4 regions of the Pseudoduganella sp. RAF19 genome follow, and region 4 is predicted to be linked to each of the others. Evidence: predicted binding sites of a transcription regulator. Region 4 holds the regulator's gene; each other region holds the start of a gene.

The links. The regulator sigma-54, encoded in region 4, starts transcription at its own class of promoters, with help from an activator protein. The targets are predictions, from matches to a motif close to TGGCANGNAANCTGCTTT.
Region 1: AB4Z19_RS06465 (EDSAP-1 family PEP-CTERM protein) is a predicted target of sigma-54. The motif match lies at 1,594-1,611, and genes of this name have one in related genera.
Region 2: pepA (flocculation-associated PEP-CTERM protein PepA) is a predicted target of sigma-54. The motif match lies at 1,755-1,772, and genes of this name have one in related genera.
Region 3: AB4Z19_RS23345 (PEP-CTERM sorting domain-containing protein) is a predicted target of sigma-54. The motif match lies at 1,858-1,875, and genes of this name have one in related genera.

Annotation. Positions count from the first base shown of each region.
Region 1 is NZ_JBFREF010000002.1:408,567-412,116, forward strand. Features, by position in the region: gene AB4Z19_RS06460 (XrtA system polysaccharide chain length determinant) at 1-492, opposite strand, end outside; gene AB4Z19_RS06465 (EDSAP-1 family PEP-CTERM protein) at 610-1,545, opposite strand; gene AB4Z19_RS06470 (N-acyl amino acid synthase FeeM domain-containing protein) at 1,806-2,474, shown strand; gene AB4Z19_RS06475 (FAD-binding oxidoreductase) at 2,477-3,550, shown strand, end outside.
Region 2 is NZ_JBFREF010000011.1:185,124-188,673, reverse strand. Features, by position in the region: gene AB4Z19_RS26650 (molybdopterin biosynthesis protein MoeY) at 1-734, shown strand, start outside; gene AB4Z19_RS26645 (methyltransferase domain-containing protein) at 731-1,597, opposite strand; gene pepA (flocculation-associated PEP-CTERM protein PepA) at 1,901-2,740, shown strand; gene AB4Z19_RS26635 (GAF domain-containing protein) at 2,808-3,539, opposite strand.
Region 3 is NZ_JBFREF010000009.1:164,657-168,206, forward strand. Features, by position in the region: gene AB4Z19_RS23340 (IS1182 family transposase) at 1-1,107, opposite strand, end outside; gene AB4Z19_RS23345 (PEP-CTERM sorting domain-containing protein) at 1,237-1,818, opposite strand; gene AB4Z19_RS23350 (acyltransferase family protein) at 2,068-3,240, shown strand; gene AB4Z19_RS23355 (beta-glucosidase) at 3,245-3,550, shown strand, end outside.
Region 4 is NZ_JBFREF010000006.1:218,564-222,113, forward strand. Features, by position in the region: gene lptC (LPS export ABC transporter periplasmic protein LptC) at 1-101, shown strand, start outside; gene lptA (lipopolysaccharide transport periplasmic protein LptA) at 123-722, shown strand; gene lptB (LPS export ABC transporter ATP-binding protein) at 719-1,480, shown strand; gene AB4Z19_RS17860 (RNA polymerase factor sigma-54) at 1,490-2,971, shown strand; gene hpf (ribosome hibernation-promoting factor, HPF/YfiA family) at 3,039-3,398, shown strand; gene AB4Z19_RS17870 (enoyl-CoA hydratase/isomerase family protein) at 3,511-3,550, shown strand, end outside.

The DNA.
Region 1 (3,550 bases), on a different contig from region 4:
CGAATCGCCTTTCTTGCCCTTGAAACTGCCTTCGACAAAGATGGTGAGCAGCGACTGCACCACATCACGCACCAGGCGCGGGCTGGAGTGATTGTAGCTAATGGTGTAGATGTCGTAATTGGCCGTGCCGCTGATGTGGATCGCGTTCATCAGCTCATCGACCTGTTTCTCGTGCTCGCGCGGTGTGCGGGCGTTGATGTCGAGGTCCACCATGCGCATCACGCGCTCGATATTGGGCCGGGTCAGCAGGGTGCGGCTCATGATTGCAACCTGCTGTTCGACGTTGGGCACACTGGTCATGCCCGCCATCAGCGGCTTGAGTACGCTTTGCGTGTCGACAAAGACCCGGGCCGAGGTCTGGTAATCGTCGGGCAGGGTGTAAACCTTCAGCCACCCCAGCGCGGCAACCAGCCACATGACCATGAAAGCGGGCCAGCGGTACTTCCAGATTCCTTTCAGGCTGGACAGCAACTGGCTGATCATCGGTTCCATGTCCAGGCGCTCCATGGCTAAAGGCTTGAATCGATTATATGGCTCGGTTCGGCGAGCGCACGCCGAACCGGCCCAACACTTGCGCCGGATCAAGTCCGGCTTCAATTCCGAAATTATTCATTGCTTGCGGCGGCGGCTCAGCAGCGACATGCTGAGCAGGCCGGCTGCAACCACGGCCAGCGTTCCCGGTTCCGGCACTTCCTGCTGCAATGCGTTGGCCAGCGTGTTGTGCTGGATCGTGATCTGGTAGCTGGTGCCACCGGTCAGCATCGGCGTGGTGGAACTGTATGCCGTCGTGCCGGGGTTGTAGGTCAGGATGCCCGTGCTGGCGTCAGTCCGGCTGACGGCGCTCAGTGCGTTGAGTGCGCTCGGTTCGAAGGCGAATACCGACAAGCCGGTCGACAGGTCCACGATGTTGATGCTCCACGACAGGCGGGCGTTGGCATTTGACGTCGGACCTGCGCCAGCGGATACGAAGGCTTGTGTGTAAGGCGTGCCGTCAAATGCAATCGTCATCGTTTCCGAATTGCCGAGAACAAAGCTGAAGGTGGTCGAGGTGCCCACATCCGAGTTGCCGGACGTGACCGTGTTCAGGCCGGTCGAAGCGTCGGCGCGGGTCTGTGCGTGGGCACCTGCGGGGCCGCCGTTGATGCTGATGGAGGAACCGGTCAGATTCTGGTCGGCGTAGCCGAAGCTGCCCGGCACCGGCGGCGGGCTGGCAAAAGGCGTGAAATTGTCTTCGACCAGCGGGAAGCAGGGCGCTCCCACGCATTGATGCAACACGTTGGGATTGGTGCCGCTCAGAATGCCGCGCGAATCGCTGCCTGCCGCGAAAATGATGTCGCGGGAGGCCGTGGCGTGGGCATCGTTGGTGCCGGACAACTGAGAAAAATCGGTGTTGCTGAATGCCGCACCGTTGGCATGCAACAGGCGGAAATTATTGATGTCCAGGATGGCGGACGCGAACGTCGAGGCCTGAGCCGCTCCGGCCACTCCCAGGCCCAGCGCCGCTGCAGCGGCCGTGGCCATCAGGCTTTTTTTCAAGGTGTTCATGGCTTGCTTCTCCTTTTGTGTTGGCGGCGAAGTGCCGACGCACACCGTTCAGCAGCATCCGTGCCACAGCGATTTCCCTCATCAAATCAAATGCTTGCGCGGACCGAGCTGAGCGCGCGACGGCGCATGAAAAAAAGTCCGACGCGCGGGAACCTTTTGAAGATCACTGCGCTCTGAGTGAGATGAGCCACGATAACGACAGCATTGTTTCGTTCGCGGCAGAGCCTGCACTGCGTGATCTTTTAATTGGAGAGAGCGGCATGGATACTGCCCTGAACCACCAACTGGACCACCAGTTGTTCCATATCCGCATGGCTAACACCCCTGGCACGCGGAAGAGCGCCGGTCTGCTCCTGCAGAAAATGTATGGCTGGCGCGGTTACGAGGTCGATACGCATGATCAGCATGCGCCCAACCGGATTACGCTATATGCGGAGGCGGAGGGCGCGACAGTCGGCACCATGTCGCTGTGTCTGGACGATGCCGGCGTCGGCTTGCCGGCCGATGAAAATTTCCGCGACAAGCTCGACGACCTGCGCTCCCGGGGACGCCGTCTGTGCGAGCCGTCGCGGCTGGCGATCGACCGGCATGTGAGCAAGCGCGTGTTCGCTTCGCTGATCCATATTTCGTACATCTACGCCCACAACATCCATGGCTACACCGACTACATCATCGAGGTGAACCCCCGCCACGTGATGTTCTACAAACGGATGCTGGGCTTCAAGGACTTTGGGGGCGAGCGCCACTGCAGCCGTGTGCAGGCGCCGGCCGTCCTGCTGCGGCTGGAGCTGGAGTACATGGGCCGGCAGATCGACAAGTTCGGCGGCATGATGGAGCAGCGCGAAGGAGAACGCTCTTTCTATCCCTACTTCTTCGCACGCGAGGATGAACCTGGTATTACGGCGCGTCTGATGGAAGGCAAGGATTAGCCATGGGCGCCTCCGAAGCCCTGGAAGCCTGGTCGGCCTTGCTTGGTGCCGGGCGCGTGGCCGTCGATGCGGCGAGTCTTGCGCCTTACAGTGCCAGCACGGCCGCGCGCAGCACCCGGCCCCTGGCCGTCTTGCGTCCGCTGACAACGGATGAAGTCGTTGCGGTGGTGCGCATCGCGGCACGACATGGCACAGCGCTGTACCCAATCAGCGTGGGCCACAACTGGGGCTACGGCGACGCCTGCGCGGTGCGCGACGGGAATGTGATTGTGGATTTGAGTGGCATGCGGCGCATCCTGGAAATGGACCGCGATCTGGCTTACGTGGTGGTCGAGCCCGGCGTAACTCAGGCGCAACTGTCGGATTATTTGCTTCGCGAAGACTTGCCGATGTGGATGGATTGCACGGGGGGCGGACCGGACACCAGCCTCGTCGGCAATATCCTGGAGCGCGGCTTTGGCCACTCGCCCTACGGCAACCGCTTTCAGAACGTGGCCGGAATGAGAATCGTGCTGGGCAATGGCGAGGTGCTGAACACGGGCTTTGGCCATTTTCCCACCGCCGTTAACCAGCGCATCTTTCCGTATGGCGTGGGGCCTTATCTGGATGGCTTGTTCACGCAGGCGAATCTGGGCATCGTCACCAGTCTCGGCCTGTGGCTGATGCCGAAGACGCAGGCGATCAACCATTTCCTGTGTTCAGTTGAAGAGCACGGCGATATCGCAGCGGTGGTCGATGCACTGCGGCCCTTGCGTATGGGCGGTATCCTGCGCAGCATTCTGCATATCGGCAATGACTTGCGCGTGATTTCGGGCGGCATGACCTTTCCGCATCAGCTCGCGCCTGGCGCATCGCGGCTGCCCGACGAAGTGCGCCAGCAACTGCGGAAGTCGGCGGGCATTGGGAGCTGGACCGTGTCAGGGGCGCTTTACGGCAGCACCGCGCAATTGGCCTTTGCGCGGAAAGCGGTGCGCATGGCTTTGGCGCCAACCAGGGCGCGTGTTCAGTTTCTTGACGAGCGCAAACTGGCGCTGGGCGAGATGGCGGTGCGAATGCTGGGCAAGGGTGCGCTGGCA
Region 2 (3,550 bases), on a different contig from region 4:
AAAAACGCAGCGTGCAGCGCCGCCCCATGAGCACCACTCCGTTGACGGCTGAACAGAAACAGGCTTTGGCCGATGCCGTTGGCTCGGACTTTACCCTGCGCTGGCTGGAATCCTTTAACGAACGCATGGCTGCCGCCAAGCTGATGTACGCGAATGCGCGCCTGCGCCTGACCATGCCGGAAGCGTATGAGGTGCACCGCCGTATCATCGACTGGGGTAAGACCCATAGCGAAGACAAGGTGCCCGATCAGGCCCTGGGCGTGGACAACGCCACGCTCAAGCTGATGAAGTGGGCCATGGTGAGCTGGCAGCGCCTGTCGAAAATGAACGCGCTGATGGGCACCTGGGCGCCGCGCATGCAGATGGATTTGATGCCGGGCCTGTCGTGTGCCGCCCACGTCTCAATCGAAGCTGCGCACGAACCGAAAACGATTGACGATTATGTCGCTGCGGGCCGCGCCGTGCAGCGCTTCTGGCTGACGCTGACCGCACAGGGCTGGTTCATGCAGCCCGAGCTGACGCCCCTGATTTTCACGCGCTATGCCTCCAACAACACGCCGTTCACGGCCGTGGACAAGCTGCGCGCGGATGCGCGCGCTCTGCAGGCGCGCACCCGGGAGCTGTTCTTCAAAGGACCGGGCTTCCCCGTCTTCATCGCGCGGGTGGGCGCCGGACCGGCGCCTGCCGCACGCTCGCTGCGCAAACCGCTGGCAGCGCTGATGTACAAGCCTTAAGGCGCCGCGCCCAAAGCTTCACACACCATGCCGCCCATGCGGAAGTGGCGGATCAGGTCCGCCAGATCCTGCTTGTGCCACTCGGGCAGGTTGCGTTTCATTTCCGCCAGTTTGGCCACCAAGGCCGGATCGTCGCCACGGCGCACGGGGCTCTTCAGTGCCAGCATGAAGGGCAAGCCGAAGGTCTTGTGCAGGTTGGCGCGCCCCGCCAGTGGACGCACCGCTGCTTCGAAATCGCCGGGATAGAAAGCTGCGTGCAGCGAGTTCACGTAATCGATGGTGAACAGTTCCGGCTGGCGGTCCGCATACTGATAGCCGAAATACTCGATGCTGCGGCGCGCTTTCAGGTGGCCGAAGTCCGCCATGTAGACACCGCCGCCCGGCTTCAGGATACGCGCCACTTCAGCGTAGGTCTGGCCCAGCATCTGGGTGGTCGGCAAGTGGTGCAAGGCCATGGTGGACATCACGGCATCGATGGAGGCATCGCCGAACATGCTCAGATTGGTAATGTCGCCTTCGCGGAACGTCACGTTTTTCAAACCCTGGCGCTCGACCAGTTCACGTGCGCGTTCCAGCATCGGCGGCGACATGTCGACGCCGATGAAATTGATGTCGGGATTCAGGCGGGCTACCAGGCCCAGCTGGTTGGCGGGACCGCAAGCCAGGTCCACCACGGTGTCGCCAGGTTTGATCACTTCGCAGATATTCGCGCCGTGGAAGAGATAAACCGGCGCCATCACGGCGTGCTCGCGGCCTGCTTCAACATAGGCTGCCACGTTTTCCGGGTTGTCCATCACCAGGTCCGGCTCCGGCACGCGCGGGCTGCGCTCGCGGGTCAGCATTTCCCTCAGAACGGTTTGCATTAATGCAGCAGTCGGCATATGGCCCCCTTAGTTTTTGATAGCCAATTGCACTTGGAATAGTGCAATGTCGATAATTCTTACAGTACTTGCTTATTGGATCAGTGCTGCCGCGTTGAATTCCTGCTAAGTCCTTGTTTTATAAAGGATGAGGATAGTCTGGCACAGGCCTTGCTTAGTATGCACCGTAGTCGGCGAGACCGGCGGCTCAAGCAGACGCAGTTTAACTGGGCTGGTTTGCAGGAGCAACAGAAAGAAAGCAGCGTCTGGCTAACAAAGTGTTGATATAAATTTCTGGAGAACATAATGCAAACAATCGCAAACCGCCTCTGCAAACTGGCCGCCGGCGCACTGCTGTCGCTGGGCGCAGCTAGCGCCATGGCCGCGCCGTCGTTCCAGGTTAATCCAAATGCCCTGGGCCTGACCCCAACCGCGGGCGTTGGCGCGACCTTCACCGCCGACTTCATGAACGGTACTTCGTCCACCCGTATCACCCAGGACGGCGTGAACCCGCTCAAATACAGCGCTGACGGCTACATCCAGTTCACCGCCTTCACCAACACTGGCGGTGGCGGCGCCATCTCCGGTGTGACCACCGGTGTGGGCCTGGACTACGGTCTGTACGCTACCTTCCACCAGGAATTCCTGTGCCCTGGCCTGCTGGGCCCAGGCGTCACCTGCGGCGCAACTGCCATCACCCTGAGCCTGTACGCTGACCCATGGCTGGCATTCGGTGCGCAGGACAACGTCTTCACCTCAGCAACCCTGGGTGCTGGTACCAACGTGGCCGACACCTCCGGCAACGACATCAACCTGGCTAACGTGAACGTCATCGTTAATGGCCTGGCTGGTATCGATGCACTGGGCGGCGCTTTCGAAAACCTGAACAGCAACTTTGTCCTGACTGCACAGGGCAAACAATACTTCTTCGATCCGGACCCGTTCTACGCTCTGGCCTTCAGCGCCTTTAACAACACCTCGCAAGGCGTGGCTTGCAACACCGCTGGCTGCGTGGGCGCAACTGTTGTGGCTGTGAACTCCGAAGTTGGTGGTACCGACTTCAACCGTATCCCTGAACCAGGCAGCCTGGCGCTGCTGGGCCTGGGCATGCTGGCTCTGCCGTTCGCACGCCGCCGCAAACAATAATAGGGTACTACCCTTGAAAACCGCCGTGGCAATCACGGCGGTTTTTTTTCGTCCGGATTTTGCTGAGTCAGGCCTGCTGGCGCCGCGCGTTATGCCGCTCCAGGTTGCCGTTGAGCTGTGTGATGATTTCGGACGCGGCCTGCACGATCTGGCCTGAGCTGAAGCCAGCCCTTGCCATCTCCTTGTAGAAGGACTTGGCCAGCATGCGCGCCACCTGATCCGGGTTCTGGTAGGCTATACGCGATTTGCCGCGCAATTCCTCCTGCACCGCCTGTTGCGCGAAGCGCGAATCGAGAATGCTTTGCAGCTGCTGCACCTGCACCGACTTACCCACATAGAGCGAGATCATATCGAGCAGATGCATGTCGGCACGGTCGAAGCAGCCCTTGGCGCTGTCGCAGCTGGTGTTCAGCATGCCGACGATCTTGGCGCCGATGCGAATCGGCGCCAGCATCAGGCTGTGGCGGCCGCTGTCCGCGTGGCGCGCCATGGCGGCGAACTGGGAATGCGTGATGTCTTCCACCAGCAGGGAGCGGCCGGTCGCCAGCACGTGGCCGGCGATGCCTTCGCCGCGGCCGACCGAAGCCTGCCAGGCCGCCGGCGGCAAAGGACCGTAATGGGCACACACCGTCATGCGCGGTGCGTCGCCGTCGCCATCGTTGAGCAGCATGATGGAGCAGGTCTCGGCGCCCACCAGATGGGCCGTCATTGCGGCTTGCTGGTCAAGGTCATCCTGCAGCTTGCCTTCGGCAAGGAACTGCGACAAGTCCTGCAATCGGATCAGAGTGTCTTGGCTCATGCGGCGCTCCC
Region 3 (3,550 bases), on a different contig from region 4:
GAAAAGAAGCCCCTTTTCCATTATGGTGAAACGCAGTATTGCTCGCTCACCTGCCGGGCATTGGAACTCATCACTCTCGGGTAGGTATTGAAAATCGCGTTTGTCGAACTGCCCTTTTGCTCGATTGCCGGAAGTTAGCGGTTTGGGGACCAATGGGATCACCCCCAGCTCTTCACACGCCAGAATTTCAGGGCCGCTGAAATAGCCTCGGTCGGCATACACCACCAGACCGCCCTTGTGTAGCACCTCACTGGCTTGCTTGGCCATCGACGCGAGCTGTGTGCGGTCATGACCAACATTGGTTACTTCATGAGCGATGATCAGATGATGCTGCGTATCCACGGCGGTTTGTACGTTGTATCCTACCGTCGCCGTGCCTCGTCCGGTTGTTGACATCGAGCGTGCGTCCGGATCCGTCAGCGAAATCTGCTGGTCTGGTGTGGCCTTCAATTTCTTGTCGATTTCGGCAAGACTTTCAATTTGACCTTTGATGGCTGCGATCTTGTCTTTGATATGCGCCACGCGTGCCTCCGGAACCAGGATGGGTTCCCGGTCAGCTCGGTCAAGCTCTTCCATATAACGCGAAATGCCTTCTTCAAGCTGTTCGATTCGAGCTTGCAGCTTATTGTTGGTGAAATTCCGGTCACGATTATTCACCGCTTTGAACTTGCTACCGTCAATAGCCACGCCGCTGCTCTCAGAGAACATCCCAATCCGACGACATACCTGCACGAACTGCCTGCACACCTGGCAAATGGCATCGCCATTATTCTTACGGAAATCTGCGATGGTTTTGAAATCGGGCGTAAGCCTTCCGGTAAGCCACATCAATTCGACATTGCGCAGCGCTTCTCGCTCCAGGCGTCGGCTGGACTGAATTCGATTGAGATAACCGTAGATGTAAATGCCGAGCAGAACCGCCGGATGGTAAGCAGGCCGGCCCGTGCGTGCAGGTTCGGCGCCGGTAAAGCCAAGAGCATTGAGGTCCAGGGCTTCGATAAAAGCATCGACGACACGAACAATATTATCCTCGCCAACGTAGTCGTCCAACTGCTCTGGAAAAAGAATACACTGGCTGCGATCTGCTCCCTCGACATACCGCTTCATCCCGGCCTCCTGAGTGCATGCGTTGAAGTGATAACGCTTCAGGAAAAGCCTTTGATTTTCAAGACTGCCTTGTGGTCGACTTTGTTATTAGCGACACTGGCGCTGGCTTGGCGCCGGGCGACGCCGGATTCAGCTGTTCTTGCGGGCGCGCAGGGTGGCGAAGGCCAGCACGCCGCCTACCGCCAGCAATGGGAGACTGCCCGGTTCCGGCACGGTCGCGGCCTCGACTACGACCGAGTCGAAATCCCAGAAAGCGGCCGTCTGGCTGAAGTTGAAGGCCAGGTTGGTCGTGGCTCCGCTCGCGACAAGCTGGAACGTGTATTCGGTGTAACCGGAACCGGGCGCATTCGTCAGCGACATTTGCGTGACGCCGTCCCAATCGAATTCAAACGAATTGGGGGCGGCGTTGCCGGTCACGTCCGCCTCGTTTTGCAGCCAGAATGAAATCGAATAAAGGGTTCCGGCCACGGTCGACAAGCTCTGGCTGATGGTGCTGATGCCCCCGGGATTGCCGAAGAACGCGGCGAACGAACCTGACTGAGGCGCCAGGCCATCTACGCCGTCCCAGACTGCGTTGAACCCGTTTCCCCATCCAGTGAAGTCTCCGGTTTCAAAACCCCCGTTGGTCACGAGGTTTGCTTTCGCGGGCAGGCTGCCCAGTGAGCCCAATGCAAGCAAAGTAGCGGCAAAGAACTGAGACTTGCGAAGCATAATAACCTCCCTGCGTCTGTCGAGTTTGAACAGTGAGATTAAGCACTTCGTGTGCCAAGTAGCGCTATCTCAACAGGATCAAATACTTAGTTGCAAAGAATAAATTACAGCGAGGCTAAGTGTAAGAATTGTCGACAGCAATACGCCTGGAGACAGCGGCTACTTCCCTCTGTATGATGACGAAAAATCAAAAAATCGCGCCTTGAAATGATAGCGCTATCAATAAATCTTCAAAACGGAGGAGACTTAGTGGCAAACAGTTCCATGTCGATCGGCTTCGCGGACACGAAGCGGCATTACCCCATCCTGGACGGATTGCGTGGCGTGGCGGCGCTGATGGTCGTCGCCTTCCACTTTTTCGAAGCCCACGCGGCGAGCCGTTTTGAGCAGATCATCAATCACGGCTATCTGGCGGTGGACTTCTTCTTCGTGCTATCCGGTTTCGTCATCGGCTACGCCTACGACGACCGATGGCGCGAAATGTCGGCCATGGAGTTCTTCAAGCGCCGGCTGATCCGGCTGCATCCAATGATCGTCGTGGCCATGATGATCGGTGCGGCGATGTACTACACGCAGATCAGTCCAGTTTTCGCCAGGATCGAAACCACGCCGGTATGGTTTGTGGTGATGGTCATGGCCATCGGCATTACCCTGCTGCCGGTTGGCGCGGCGCTTGATCTGCGCGGCTGGGGAGAAATGCATCCGCTGAACGGCCCCGCGTGGTCGCTGTTCTACGAGTACGTTGCGAATATTCTGTACGCGCTGTTTGTGCGTAAGTTCTCCAAGACGCTGCTGGCGCTGTGCGTGTTCGTCGCGGGCTGCGTGCTGGTGCACTACTGCGTCACCGGCCCCGGTGACGTCATTGGCGGATGGTCGCTGGCGCCGGCTCAGATACGTATTGGCTTAACGCGCCTGCTGTATCCCTTCTTCGCCGGTTTGCTGCTGTCTCGCGTGGTCACTGTCGGTCGCTTCAATCACGCCTTTCTGCTGTGCAGCGTGATGATCTTTGCCGCACTGGCTCTGCCGCGCTTCGGCGGCCCGACCGAGCTTTGGAAGAATGGCCTCTACGACGCGCTGTGCATCGTCATCGTCTTCCCGATGGTCGTCTACATCGGCGCAAGCGGCGACCTGAATACGCAGCTGGGTACGAAGATCTGCGGCTTCCTTGGCGCGATCTCTTATCCGATCTACATCATCCACTACCCCTTCATTTATAGCTACACCGCCTGGGTTTCGCGGACCAAGGCAACGCTGCCTGGCGCACTGCCGGTGGCTGCCGCGACATTCCTGGCCTGCGTCGCACTGGCATACATCTGCCTGAAGTTCTATGACATCCCGGTACGGCGCTGGCTCGGCAAACGCCTGATGCAAAAGGCCGCGCTTGAACCGACGATCAGCATCACGAAAATCAGAAAGGTTTGAATTGATGAATAAAGTTTTGATGGCTGCAGTGGCATTTGCTTTGTCTTCCCACGCGTTTGCGGCGCCTGACGATCCCGATCAGCGCGCGCAGAAAACACTGTCGGCAATGACGATGGACGAGAAGATCAAGCTGGTGTTCGGTTACTTCTCGACCGATCTGCCACCGTCGTCGACCAAGCCGAAGGAAGGCATCGATGGTGCAGCGGGTTTTGTGTACGGCGTGGAGCGTCTCGGCATCCCCGACCAGCAGCTCACGGATGCAGGCGTCGGCGTGGCCACGCAGGCGCTGGGCAAAAGCCTGCGTGCCCGC
Region 4 (3,550 bases):
CCAAGCTGACAGGCACTGGCCTGAAGGTGAATAACGCCACCAGCCAGGCGGAAGTGAACCAGCGCATGCGCCTGGTGTATCCGCCTGCCCCTCAGCGTTGAGCAAGAATTTTCGGAGCATACATGAAAAAGAAACTGAGCAAGTTATTGCTGCTGTCCCTGCTGCCGCTGATGGGCCTGAACCTGGCCCGCGCGGAAAAGGCGGACTCCCTCAAGCCAACGGTGATCGAAGCCAATCAGGGCACCACGGATGAAGTGAAGCAGACCCGCACGCTGATCGGCGACGTGGTGCTGACCCGCGGCACGCTGCTGATGAAGGCAGGCCGCGCGCTGGTGACGGAAGATCCGCAGGGCTATCAGTACGTGACCTTCTGGGCGGCGCCGAACGCGCTGGCCACTTTCCGCCAGAAGCGCGATGGCGCCGGCGACCAGTGGGTCGAAGGCCAGGCCGAGCGCATCGAATACGACCAGAAGTCCGAACTGGTGCGCCTGATTTCCAAGGCCAAGGTCACGCGCCTGGAAGGCGCCAAGACCACCGATGAAGTTGAAGGTCCTTTCATTTCCTACGACAGCCGCAAGGAATTCTTCTCCGTGCAGAACTCCACCACGGGCGAGAGCAAGCAGGGCGGCGGCCGCGTGAAGATGGTGATCCAGCCTTCGCAAGCCAACGCACCAGCGCCTGCAACGCCGGTAACTCCAGCTACCACTCCGGCGGTCAAATGAATATGGCGGAGAACAATTGCAGCAGCACCCTGGTTGTCAAAGGTCTGCAAAAGACCTATGGCAAACGCCAGGTGGTGCATGACGTTTCGCTGCAGGTCGATTGCGGTGAAGTGGTAGGGCTGCTGGGACCAAACGGTGCCGGCAAGACGACGTCGTTCTATATGATCGTGGGACTGGTGGCATCCGACGCTGGCACCATCGATATCGGTGGCATCGATGTATCGAGCCTGCCGATTCACAAGCGCGCCACGCTGGGCCTGTCCTACCTGCCGCAGGAAGCTTCGGTGTTCCGTAAGCTGACCGTGGAAGAGAATATCCGTGCCGTGCTGGAGATCCAGCAGGTGAACGGCAAGCCACTGGCCAAGGAGCAGATCGAAGAGCGCCTGGAAGCGCTGCTGGCCGATCTGCAAATCGAGAAGCTGCGCGAGAATCAGGCGCTGTCGCTGTCCGGTGGTGAGCGCCGCCGTGTTGAGATTGCACGGGCTCTTGCCACTAACCCACGCTTCGTTCTTCTGGACGAACCTTTTGCCGGCGTGGACCCGATTGCCGTGATCGAAATCCAACGGATTGTGCGTTTTCTGAAGGAGCGCAACATCGGCGTCTTAATTACCGACCACAATGTGCGTGAGACGCTCGGCATTTGCGACCGCGCCTACATCATCAACCAGGGTTCGGTACTGGCTTCCGGCCGCCCTGACGACATTATTGCTGACGAATCCGTGCGCCGCGTCTACCTCGGCGAACACTTCCGGATGTAAGAAAGGCCCATGAAACAATCACTGCAACTGCGAACTTCGCAACACCTGGCGCTTACGCCGCAACTGCAACAGTCGATCCGCCTGTTGCAGCTGTCGACGCTTGAGCTGCACCAGGAGTTGGAGCAGCTGCTCAGTGATAACCCATTACTGGAGCGGCTGGACGATCCACTGGACAATTCCGTGCGCCTGCTGGCGGACGGCGCCATCAGCCAGGGCAGCGGCAATGGCGAAGCGCCGCCGCAAGAAAACGGCCAGGCTGCCAGCGAAGGCGGCGAGGGCGCGGAAGCACCTGCGGCCGACGGCGAGAGCTATGAAGGCAACGGCGAGGGCGATGCTGTTGACGACTGGAGCAATTCCTCCAGCAGCAAGTCGCCCGATGATGAAGACGGCCGTCCGCAACTGGAAGCCAGCGGCTGCACGCTGCGCGAGCATTTGCTGGAGCAGATGCGCGTGACCGTGCAGGAACCGCGCGACCGCGCGCTGATGGAAATCATCATCGATGCGCTGGACGAAAACGGCTACCTGGAAGAGCCGTTGGAAGAAATCCATGCGCGTCTGCCGGAAGAGCTGGAAATCGAACTGGAAGAATTGCGTACGTCGCTGGCGCTGCTGCAGACTTTCGATCCCATTGGCGTGGGCGCGCGCAATGCGTCCGAGTGCCTGGCGCTGCAAATCAAGCGCTTGCCGAACATCCCGCTGGTAACGCGCCGCATGGCGCTATGCATCGTCGAGAAGCACCTGGCCTGGTTCGCCCAGCGTGAATTCAACAAGCTGAAAAAAGCCCTCGACTGCGACGACGAAGACCTGCGTGAAGCGCAGGCCGTGATCCGCCAGTGCAATCCGCATCCGGGCGCTGAATTTGCGTCAGACGTGTCAGACTACGTGGTGCCTGACGTGATCGTGAAGAAGGGGCGCAACGGCTGGATCGTCATGCTGAACAATGATGTGATGCCGCGCCTGCGTGTGAATGCGCTGTACGCCAGCCTGCTCAAGCAGGGCAAAGGCGAGAGCCAGATGAGCGCACAGCTGCAGGAAGCCAAGTGGCTGATCAAGAATATGCGCCAGCGTTTCGATACGATTTTGCGCGTTGCACAAGCGATCGTTGAAAGGCAGAAGAACTTTTTCAGTCATGGTGCAGTTGCCATGAGACCCCTTGTGTTGCGTGAAATAGCTGATACACTGGGACTACACGAGAGCACTATTTCTCGGGTAACAACTCAAAAATATATGCTCACCCCGCATGGAATGTTTGAGTTGAAGTACTTTTTTGGCAGCCACGTCGCAACCGAAGCCGGGGGTGAAGCTTCCTCTACTGCGATCCGTGCGCTGATCGTGCAATTGACAGGAGCTGAAGACCCTAAAAATCCTTTATCCGACAGTAAGATTGCGGACATGCTGGGAGAACAGGGCATGGTGATTGCGCGACGTACTGTTGCCAAGTATCGCGAAGCTCTGAAAATTCCTCCCGTTAGCCTCCGCAAGTCTTTGTAGTGCACGGTTCCGCTGCACGCCACCAGCGTGTACGAACTAGTAAGCGACATCATCTTTAGGAGTGTGTATGAATCTCACCATCAGTGGACATCATGTCGAAGTGACCCCAGCGATTCGCGAGTACGTGCAGAACAAGCTGGAGCGGGTTAAGCGCCATTTCGATCAAGTGATTGATATTGCTGTCATCCTGACTGTAGATAACCTCACCGAGAAAGAAAAACGTCAAAAAGCGGAGATCAATCTGCGTATGTCGGGTAAGACTGTGTATGTGGAGAGCCTGTCGCAAGACCTGTATGCCGCCATCGATACGCTGATCGACAAACTGGACCGCCAGGTCATGAAGTACAAGGCCCGCGTCCAGAATCACAACCACGAAGCGATCAAGCATATCCCGGACACTTACGAAGCACCTGTCACCGTCATGTAAAGGAGTGGCGGGACAATCAAACTAAGGGCGCATCTGGCGCCCTTTTTTGCGCCCCGCGCCGCTGGCTGTGGCGCGATAAAATAAACAATATTAATTATTTAGTATCTTGTTCATGAGCGAATACGTCCACACCCAAGTCAGCAACGGCACCG